Regions from separate parts of the Massilia sp. BAP21 genome, predicted to be linked through region 1. Evidence: predicted binding sites of a transcription regulator. Region 1 holds the regulator's gene; the other holds the start of a gene.
The links. The regulator FNR, encoded in region 1, switches genes on or off when oxygen is low (the NO sensors DNR and NnrR bind a similar motif). The targets are predictions, from matches to a motif close to TTGATNNNNATCAA.
Positions count from the first base shown of each region.

Region 2: a site for FNR is predicted at 2,529-2,542, ahead of ACWYRN_RS15625 (glycine-rich domain-containing protein). Genes of this name have one in related genera too.

Region 1 covers NZ_CM173596.1:5,732,613-5,737,955, reverse strand. The annotation lists gene ACWYRN_RS25000 (DUF885 domain-containing protein) at 1-811, shown strand, start outside; gene ACWYRN_RS24995 (VOC family protein) at 1,043-1,474, shown strand; gene fnr (fumarate/nitrate reduction transcriptional regulator Fnr) at 1,481-2,248, opposite strand; gene ACWYRN_RS24985 (cytochrome ubiquinol oxidase subunit I) at 2,479-3,948, shown strand; gene cydB (cytochrome d ubiquinol oxidase subunit II) at 3,952-4,959, shown strand; gene ACWYRN_RS24975 (DUF2474 domain-containing protein) at 4,959-5,120, shown strand; gene ACWYRN_RS24970 (TorD/DmsD family molecular chaperone) at 5,244-5,343, shown strand, end outside.
Region 2 covers NZ_CM173596.1:3,540,103-3,545,445, forward strand. The annotation lists gene ACWYRN_RS15610 (NAD(P)H-binding protein) at 1-503, shown strand, start outside; gene ACWYRN_RS15615 (hypothetical protein) at 500-703, shown strand; gene ACWYRN_RS15620 (hypothetical protein) at 1,042-1,305, shown strand; gene ACWYRN_RS15625 (glycine-rich domain-containing protein) at 1,389-2,336, opposite strand; gene ACWYRN_RS15630 (CHASE domain-containing protein) at 2,566-4,392, opposite strand; gene ACWYRN_RS15635 (glutamine--tRNA ligase/YqeY domain fusion protein) at 4,572-5,343, opposite strand, start outside.

The sequences.
Region 1 (5,343 bases):
GAAGGCGCTCGACGCCACCTTCCAGCCGAAGGGCGAAGGCGACCCGCGCCCGGCCATCCTGGCCAGCTATGCCGAGATGGTGAAGGACGCCGAGCGCCGCAGCGAGTCGCTATTCAACCTGAAGCCGCGCGCACCGGTGGAAGTGCGCCGCGAACCGCCGCTGACCGAAGCCTCGGCCGCCGCCCACTACAGCCTGCCGGCGCCGGACGGCAGCCGTCCGGGCGTGTTCTGGGTGCCGCTGCGCGGCCCGACCTTCAACATGATCCGTATGCGCAGCCTGTCCTACCACGAGGCGGTGCCGGGCCACCACTTCCAGCTGGCGATCCAGCAGGAGCTGGAAGGCATCCCGAAATTCCGCAGCCAGCGCATCTTCAGCGGCGGCAGCGCGCACAGCGAGGGCTGGGCGCTGTACACCGAGCGGCTGGCGGTGGAGCAGGGCTGGTATGGAGACGAAAAGCGGGGCGACGTGCCGGGGCTGCTCGGCGCACTCGGTTCGGAGCTGTTCCGCGCACGGCGCCTCGTCGTGGATACCGGCCTGCACACCAAGGGTTGGACGCGCCAGCAGGCGGTCGACTACGGCATCAATGTCGAAGAGGTCGACCGTTATGTGGCGTGGCCGGGCCAGGCCACGGCCTACATGATCGGCATGCTGCGCATCGTCGAACTGCGCGACAAGGCGAAGTCGGAGCTGGGCGCGAAGTTCTCGCTGCCGGCCTTCCACGACATGGTGCTGAGCGCCGGATCGGTGCCGCTGGATGTGCTGGGGCAGCTGGTGGATGGGTGGATCGCCAAGGAGAAAGCCAAGGCGTAATCTTCAGGTCCGGTCGGGTGGGTTCGAGAACCACCCTACGTAGCTATCTGGTTTTTGTAGGGTGGACCGGGCCGCGCAAGGCACCTGTGTCCACGCTGTACGACGGCTGATCATCCGTGCCGTATAAAACAATGGCGCATGGTCGCACATGGTGACACCGCGTGGGCACGAGTGCCCACCCTACGAAACTGCGGCATAATTCCTGCACCACCGTTGTCAAGGAGACGCACCATGGAAACCCAGGAATTGCACCGCGGACGCCTGATCGACCACTTGCAACTGGTGGTGCGCGACCTGCCCGCGTCGAAACGCTTCTATACCGCCGTGTTCGAGGTGCTGGGCATCCCGCTGGGCGGCGAGGGCATTGATTACTTCTGGGCCGACGAGCTCTTCATCTCGACGAAAACCAGCGACGCCGCGCAGGGCGAGCTCACCGGCCGCCATCACCTGGCCTTCCAGGCCGCCGGCCGCGCCATGGTCGACGCCTTCCACCAGGCCGCGTTACAAGCCGGCGGCAAGGACAACGGCGCCCCCGGCGAACGCGCCATCTACCACCCCGGCTACTACGGCGCCTTCGTCCTCGACCCCGACGGCAACAACATCGAGGCCGTCTTCCACGGCGAAGCGAAACGCAGCGCGCCGTCGGTGAAGGTCACGTTCTAATCAAGTTCACGCCATCGGCGTGCACTGCTCGGTCCCGGCCGCGATTGCCCGCAAGCGCGCCGGTTCCAGCAGCGTCACCTCGCGCTTGTCGACCGCGATCCAGCCCTGCTTCTTGAAGCGCGACAGCAGCCGGCTCACGCTCTCGATGGTCAGCCCCAGGTAATTCCCGATGTCCTCGCGCGACATGCGCAGCGCAAAGCTGGTCGACGAATAGCCGCGCGCCGCATAGCGCGCCGACAGGTTCACCAGGAACACGGCAAAGCGCTGCTCGGCGCGCATGTTCCCCAGCAGGAGCATGACGTTCTGCTCGCGCGTGATTTCCTGGCTCATGATGCGGTGGAAGTGGCGCAGCAGGGCCGGCACTTCGCCGAACAGTTCTTCCAGGCGCGAGAACGGAATCTCGCATACCTCGCTGTCTTCCAGCGCCACCGCGTCGCAATGGTGACGGTCGCCGCTGATCGCATCCATGCCCAGCAGCTCGCCGGCCATCTGGAAGCCGGTGATCTGCTGTTCACCGGCCGCGTTGATCTGGTAGGTCTTGAAGTGCCCGAAGCGCACCGCGTACAGGCTGCGGAAAGGCTCGCCCATCGCATACAGGCGCTCGTCCTTTTCGAGCCTGCGGCGGCGCCCGATGATCTTGTCGAGGCGGTCGATGTCCGCGTTTTCCAGGCCCATCGGCAGGCAGAGCTGGTGCATGCTGCAGGCGCTGCAGCTGGCCTTCAGCGCACCGATGCTGATCGGGGCGGAGGTGGTGGAAGAGGTGTCCTGGGTCATCGGCTGGAAAATGGGATGGCAGTCAATACCGGGATTATAGTCCCGGTCGCTTTTGCAACCCAGCCTTTCGGTTCACGCTGCGTTGCGGAAAGGGTCGATGAACCGCTGCAAAAGCCTGCCGACACGGGGCTTGATGCAGCGGTCAACTTGCGCGTGAAGTGGCAAAAACGGCAATTGTGCGCGCCCGCTGCCATGCTAGATTCGGAACACCACAGCCCACAGGAGCGTTCATGTTCGGTTTTTCGGCCCTGGATCTGGCACGCATCCAGTTCGCTTTCACGATGTCCTTCCACATCCTGTTCCCGGCCGTGACCATCGGTCTCGCCAGCTACCTGGCCGTGCTGGAACTGTCGTGGCTGCGCACCAAACGCCAGGTGTATGTCGACCTGTACCACTTCTGGCTGAAGATTTTCGCCGTCATGTTCGGCATGGGCGTGGTGTCGGGCATCGTCATGGCCTACCAGATCGGTACCAACTGGAGCACCATGTCCGAGTTCGCCGGCAGCATCATGGGGCCGGTGCTGGCCTACGAGGTGCTGACCGCCTTTTTCCTGGAAGCCGGTTTCCTCGGCGTGATGCTGTTCGGCTGGAACCGCGTCGGCCCGCAGCTGCATTTCGTCGCCACCGCCATGGTCGCGGTCGGCACCCTGATCTCGGCCACCTGGATCCTGGCCGCCAACAGCTGGATGCAGACGCCGCAGGGCTATGCCATCGAGGGCAACCGCATGGTGCCCGTCGACTGGCTGGCGATCATCTTCAATCCCTCGTTCCCGTTTCGCCTGATGCACATGGTGGTCGCCGCCTACCTCACCACGGCGCTGATCGTCGGCGCGGTCGGCGCCTGGCAGCTCTTGCGGCGGCGCGACAATCCGGCGGTGCGCAAGATGCTGTCGATGGCGATGTGGATGCTGCTGATCGTGGCCCCGATCCAGGCCGTGATCGGCGATTTCCACGGCCTGAACACGGCTGAACACCAGCCGGCCAAGCTGGCGGCTATGGAGGGGCATTGGGAGAACACGCCGGGCGAAGCGGTCGGCCTGAAGCTGTTCGGCATACCCGACATGCAAGCCGAAACCACCCGTTACGCGGTCGAGGTGCCGCACCTGGGCAGCCTGATCCTCACCCACAGCTGGGAAGGCCAGTTCCCGGGCCTGAAGGATTTCCCGAAGGACGAGCGGCCGAACTCCCTGATCGTGTTCTGGAGCTTCCGCGTAATGGTGGGCCTGGGCCTCTTGATGATCGCGCTCGGCGCCTGGAGCCTGTGGCTGCGGCGGGAAGGGCAAATCTTCACGAAACGGCTGTTCCTGCGCGCCGCCTTGTGCATGGGGCCGGCGGGCCTGGTCGCCATCCTGGCCGGCTGGGTCACCACCGAGGTCGGACGCCAGCCCTGGGTGGTCTACGGCGTGCTGCGCACGGCCGACGCGGTGTCGCCGCACGGCGCGCCGGCGTTGGCGCTGACGCTGGGGATCTTCGTGGTGGCGTACTTCTTCGTGTTCGGCGCCGGCACCATCTACGTGCTGCGCATGATGCGCAAGGGACCGCAGCACTTCGAGCTGCAGCGCACGCCCGAGGGCGGGCCGGGCGAAGGCCGCACGCCGATGCGGCCGATGTCGGCGGCGGACGTCGGCAACGACGATGACGGCACCGGCGACGGCGACGGCGCCGGCCTGGACCTGGGCGGCGACGGAAAGAGGAGCTGAAGGATGGGTATCGATACCTCGGTCATCTGGGCCGTCATCATTTATTTCGCCGTCTTCATGTATGTGCTGCTCGACGGTTTCGATCTCGGCATCGGTATCCTGTTCCCGTTCGTGAAGGGAAAGCGCGAGCGCGACACCATGATGAATACCGTGGCCCCGGTCTGGGACGGCAACGAAACCTGGCTGGTGCTGGGCGGGGAGGGCTTGCTGGCGGCCTTCCCGGTGGCCTACTCGATCATCCTCTCGGGCCTTTACCTGCCCCTGATCTTCATGCTGGTCGGGCTGGTGTTCCGCGGCGTGGCCTTCGAGTTCCGCTTCAAGGCCAGGGACAATCGCCGCCACTTGTGGGACAAGGCCTTCATCGGCGGCTCGTTCACGGCCGCCTTCTTCCAGGGCGTGTCGCTCGGCGCCTTCCTCGACGGCATCGCCGTATCGGGCCGCAGCTATGCCGGCGGCGTGCTCGACTGGATCGCGCCTTTCCCCATCCTGGCCGGCTTCGGCGTCATCATCGCCTATACCCTGCTGGGCAGCACCTGGCTGATCATGAAGACCGAGGGCGAGCTGCATGCGCGCATGGTGCAGGTGGCCAGGCCCTTCGCCCTGATGCTGCTCGCGGCCATCGTGGTGGTCAGTATCTGGACCCCGCTGCGCGACCCGGCGGTGGCGGACCGCTGGTTCACCTTCCCGAACACCCTGTTCCTGGCGCCGGTGCCGATCCTGGTGCTGCTGTCGATCGCGCTGCTGCTCGGCTCGCTCAAGGGCAAGCCGCACCGCTGGCCTTTCGTCGCGGCGCTGGCCCTGGTCTTCCTCGGCTACACCGGCATGGCAATCAGCATCTGGCCGCATATCGTGCCGCCCACCATCACGATCTGGGAAGCCGCCTCGCCGCCGGCCAGCCAGGGCTTCGCGCTGGTCGGCACGCTGCTGATCCTGCCCATCATCCTGATGTACACGGTCTGGTCGTACTGGGTATTTCGCGGCAAGGTCAAGGCCGACGCGGGGTACCACTGATGCGCGGCCTGTCTTTCCTGCGATTCCTGCATGGTCGACCGGCGCCGCTCTGGCTGCGCCGCCTGGGCTGGATGCTGGCCCTGTGGGCGGGCGGGGTGGCGGCGCTGTTCCTGGTCGCTTCCCTGATCCGGGCCATCATGCATGCCGCCGGCATGCGCTGAACACGCATGTCCTGGCAGGTGGCGCGCGTCCAGACATATGCAAAGCATTTCCAAGCGTGCGCACCTTTGCGGGCTGAGGGAATACACTTTAGATGAACATTTAATAACGGAGACCATCAGCCCATGCAGCCAGCATTCTCTGAAAACCTATCCCATCAGGTAAATGACGCTGCCCGCGCCGCCTCCTCCGTTGGCGTGGCGCTTCCCCTGTCGAGCGAAGACC
Region 2 (5,343 bases), 2.2 Mb from region 1:
ATGCCGAGCGGGTCCTGCGCGCCTGGGCCCGCCGCAATGCCGGGCAAGTGGCCATCCTGCGCGTGCCCGGCATCTACGCGGCCGAGCGCTTGCCGCTGAAACGGCTGCGCGAAGGCACGCCTGCCTTGCAGCCCGAGGACGACGTCTACACGAATCACATCCAGGCCGACGACCTGGCGCGCATCATCGTGCAGGCCTTGCGCCGGGCCTTGCCGAACCGGGTTTATCACGCCGTCGACGGCACGCGCATGCAGATGGGGGCGTATTTCGATGCCGTGGCCGACGCGTACGGCTTGCCGCGTCCGCCGCGCCTGGCGCGCGCGGACCTGCAGAGCCAGGTGTCGCCGATGCTGCTCTCCTTCATGTCGGAGTCGCGCCGGCTCGACAACACGCGCTTGCGCGAACTGGGCGTGCGCCTGCGCTATTCCGACGTCGCCGCGGCCCTGGCCGAATGGGCGCCGGCCCACGCTGGTACAATGCCCGCCTTGAGGAAAGAACCATGACCTACGAAGAATACCTGGATGAAGTGACGACCCTGATCGTCGAAAAGTACAACCTCTCCGACGAGGCCGCCATCAAGATCGTCGTCGATGCGCAGGACAAGGGCTATTTCATTGCCCACGACGACAAGAAGGCGATGCGCACCCTGGACCGCGCCCACGACGACGCCCGCGCCCTGTTCAAGGCCAGCGGCGCGAAGTAACAGCAGCCTCGGCTTCTCCCCGGAGCCGCATCGGACCCCCCTCCTACAGGCACCACCCGGCGCCTGCCTCCCTTTTCGCCCTGTTTTTGCGTGATACATCGGTGCATCCGATGCATGGCCGTGTCACATCCGTTGGTTAACTTCCACATTTTCCTTTCAGCTTGTAGGGCTATTCCTACAATTGCTTGAATAAAACGTAACTTTCCCTTTATCATTGCGGCTTGAAGAAAATCACCGTACAAACGGTGTCGATTTAGCTCGCCAGGCCAATTTTTTACGCTCAAAAGTTAGATGTAAGAAATTACTGACGGATTGTGATATTTAGAAAGAATTCAAGAATGCCTATCAGAAGACTGCCGGAAGGCGCAGATTACGACCCGAACCGCGTCCTGGACGCCATCATCGCCAAACTGCAACTGAAAAACGATGCAGCCCTGTCGCGCGCCCTGGAAGTGGCGCCGCCGGTGATCAGCAAGATTCGCCACAACACCCTGCCGATCGGCGCCACCATTCTGTTGCGCATGCACGAAATCAGCGATTTCAGCATCCGCGAACTGCGCGCGCTGATGGTATCGACGCGCGCCGAAGCGGCTGCGGCCTAAAGAAAAAGCCGGCTGCACGGGCCGGCTTTGCAAGACTTTGCCAGGGGCAGGGCGGCGTGAGCCGGCCCTGCCTTTCTTTTTTCTCAGGCAGCAACCGGAACCCGGCCGCACCACGCGGTCTGGGCGGCCGCCGCGGTTGCGGCAGGAGCGCGGCCGCACCAGGCGGTGTCCTGCGCAGCCGCGGTCTTTGCCGGGGCGCGCCCGCACCACGCGGTATCTTTCGCAGCGGCGTCGGCTTTTGCCGGGGCACGGCCGCACCATGCGGTGTCCTTCGCGGCTGCCTCGGACTTGGCCGGGGCGCGCCCGCACCAGGCGGTATCTTTCGCGGCGGCTTCGGCTTTTGCCGGCGCCCGGCCGCACCAGGCGGTCTGTACCGCATCGGCGATCGGCTTGATCGGCGCCCGGCCGCACCACGCGGTCTTGGCCAGGGCGGCATCGGTGCCGGCCGGCGCACGGCCACACCAGGCGGTCTGGGCGGCGCCATCGGCGGTTACTGCCGGCGCACGGCCGCACCAGGCGGTCTCGGCAGCGCCTTCGGCGCTTACTGCCGGCGCACGGCCGCACCATGCCGCCTCGGCAGCGGCGTCAACCACATTCGCCGGGGCACGGCCGCACCAGGCGAGATCGGCCTTGGCTTCGGCATCGAAGCTGAAGTAGGCTTCGCCGAAGGTCGATTCGTACAGTTCGCGCATCCGTTCGCCTGCCTGCTGCTGGACGGCGACGTCGTCTTCGCTGCGCAGGCCGATGTAGGGGTAGTGGTGCAGGAAGTAGCCGAAAGCCTGTTCGCAGTCCTGGGCGTACTTCATGGTGTCGAGGATGTGGTAGTGCCAGAAGGTGTCGACATCGACCTGCGGCGCGGTCTCGTCGTTCGGGAAGGCCTTCATCAGATACAGGAAGCGGCGGTACTCGATTTCCATGGCATTGGCCTTGTCGAGCGACCAGCCTTCGCCGGATTTCTTGTGCATCAGCTTTACTTTAATCGGGGTCAAATCCAGCGCGGCGATTGCTGCGAAATCGTTATTCGAGATCATGATTCATCCTATCGTTTTGGATACTGCATCGTTATTGTGTTGTGTATGACTGGACGGTCGATGAGACATGCTGGCGAATGGTCTGGTCCTCCTCGGGGTTATTGCTGTGTGCATTGCTGCGGGCTTGTTGATGCATCACAGTGAGAACCATTCTCTACCCCAAACTTCCTGAAATAATTGATTTTGCGCAAGTTGAGTGAGGTCAAGCAATTTCTTGTGGTAAATCGCACTACAGGCTCTCGAACGCTTTCGCCGGGCTGGCGACGGTCGGCGTTCCCGGAGCAACCGACAGCAGGTTGTCGGCCACTGGAATCGCCACGTGCACCGTGGTGCCGGCGTTCGGCCGGCTGGTAATGACGCATTTTCCGCCCAGGATGCGCACCCTTTCCTCGATGCCGACCAGGCCGAAGGAACCCGGTTTCTGTCCGCCGCCCTTGTTCAGGCCGATGCCGTTGTCGCTGACCGTCATCGTGATCGACTCCTCGTCCAGCGCCAGCTCGACCCGCACGCTGGTAGCGCGCGCGTGGCGCGAGACGTTCGTCAGCGACTCCTGCAGGATGCGGAACAGGGTGGTGGCGCAGCGGTCGCTGACGTGCAGCTCGCGTCCGTCCGACACCAGCTCGCAGGCAATGCCGGTGCGGCGCTGGAATTCGGCGATCTGCCAGTCGACCGCCGCCGTCAGGCCCAGGTCGAGCACGTGCGGCCGCAGGTCGTTGATGATCTGGCGCACGCTCTTGATGGTGGCGTCGATCTGTTCCAGGGTCCAACGCGCCCGCGCGTGCAGGCGCGGGTGGCGGCCGCTGGTGCGCGAGGCCAGCAGGTCGGCCTCGATGCGCAGGGCCAGCAGGTTCTGGCCGAGATCGTCGTGGATCTCGCGCGCAATGCGCTTGCGCTCGCTTTCCTTGATGGTTTCCGCATGGGCCGCCAGGCGCCGCAAATTGTCGTTGGTCTTTTGCAGCTTGGCTTCGCTGGCGCGCAGTTCACCCGTCATTTCCTCGGCCAGCTCGATGGCGCGCCGGCGCGAGGAGCTCAGGGTCTGGTACAGCGCATACAGCAGGCTGGTGCCGACCATGCCGGCCAGCATCGCCACCCAGGGCAGGTAGATGTCGAGCTCCGAATACATGTCGCGCTTGCTGACGCGAAAGTCGATGTCCCAGCCGCGTCCGCTCACGCCCACCGGCAGCAGGGCGCGGAACACGCCCGGGTCGTCGGCGGCATCGGGATAGTTGTCGAAGAACACGGTGCGCTTGTAGACCCCCGGCGGCCCGCCAGGCTCTTCCACCGGACTCATGCCGGAAATCACGAGGCGCGTGGAGTGCTTCGGCATGTTGTCGAGTACGCCCTGGGCCAGGCGCTCGACGCTGAAGCCGATCCCGACCGAGCCGATGTAGGCGGCGCGGCGCTGGGCCACGTCGCCCAGGGGCATGGCCGGACGGTAGACCGGCATGCGCATGCCCAGGCCGCTGCCGCTGCTGCGGATCGCCACCCGCGTGCCCGAGGTCGAGGCTTCGCCGGTATCGCGCGAGTGTGCCAGGGCCAGCGCCACGGCGGGGCGCGCCTGCAGGTCCATGCCGAGGCGGTTGTTCCAGGCCTGGTTCGGCTCGACGAAGGTGAGTACCGTGTATTCGGGGCGCCGGCCTTCGGGCCAGATGCGGAAGGCATGCTGTCTGCCGTCGAGTTCGCGTCGTACCTGCTGCTCGAACGACGCACGCTCGGCATCCGTGACGTGGCGTGCGAAATTGATGGTCTCGACGCCGGGGAAATGGTTGCTCAGGTCGAGGCCGACGACATATTGCTGGAACTGCTGGCGCGACAGGTTCTCGTCTGTCAGGAACAGGGCCGATGCGCCGCGCAGCAGGTCGGCATAGGTCTTGATGCGCCCGTCCAGGATCGACTGCACGTTGCGCGCCATGTGCAGGAAGCGCTCGTGCGAATCGTATTCGATAGCGCGGCTGGTGCTGATGTGCAGGCCCGCCCCCACGCCGAGCGAGAGCAGGGCGCCCAGCCAAGAGCCGAGTTTGATTGCCCGGATTGTTGCAGTGAAGTCGGCTGTCATCCCCATGTCCGCCTCGGTCTGTGTGTTTTTCTATGACCTTTTTGATTTCGATCAGAATCGCGCAGACAGACCTTGGCTGTTACCTAGCAACCCTGATAGGTTGATGGCGGCAGGTGAACGACATAAAAAAAATCCCGCCGCGGTTACCCGGGCGGGATTGTTTATGCCAGGAAAATTACTTATTTACCCCAGCTATCCTTCAGCGTGGTCACGCGGTTGAACACGGGTTTGCCCGGCTGCGAATCGACACGGTCGGCAACAAAATAACCGTGGCGCTCGAACTGGAAGCGCTGGTCCGCTACAGCGGCGGCCATGCCCGGCTCGAGATAGGCGGTGACGGTTTCCAGCGCGTTCGGGTTCAGCGCGGCCTTGAAGTCCTTGCCGCCCGCGTCCGGCTGGGCTTCCAGGAACAGGCGGTCGTACAGGCGCACTTCGGCTTCGAGTGCCGAGGCGGCGCTGACCCAGGTGATGTTGCCCTTGACCTTGTAGTTGTCGGCGCCTGGCGTGCCCGACTTCGAATCGGCGAAGTACTTCACGTGCACGGCGGTGACCTTGCCGTTCTCGTCCTTGTCGTAACCGGTGCACTCGACCACGTAGCCGTATTTCAGGCGCACGCGCGCGCCCGGCTGGTCGCCGACTGGCGGGGTGAAGCGGAAGTAACCCTTGGTCGGGGTTTCCATGAAGTCTTCCTGCTCGATCCACAGTTCGCGTGTGAACGGGAAGTGGCGCAGGCCCATTTCCGGGTGGTGCGGGTGGACCGGCGAGGTGCAGTCGTGGGCTTCGCCTTCAGGGAAGTTATCGACGATCAGTTTCAAAGGACGCAGGACGGCGATCGCGCGCGGCGCCTTCGGATCGAGGTCGTCGCGCAGCGCGCCTTCCAGCGTGCTCATGTCGATCCAGCCATCGGCCTTCGAGACGCCGATGCGCTCGCAGAACAGCTGCAGCGATTCC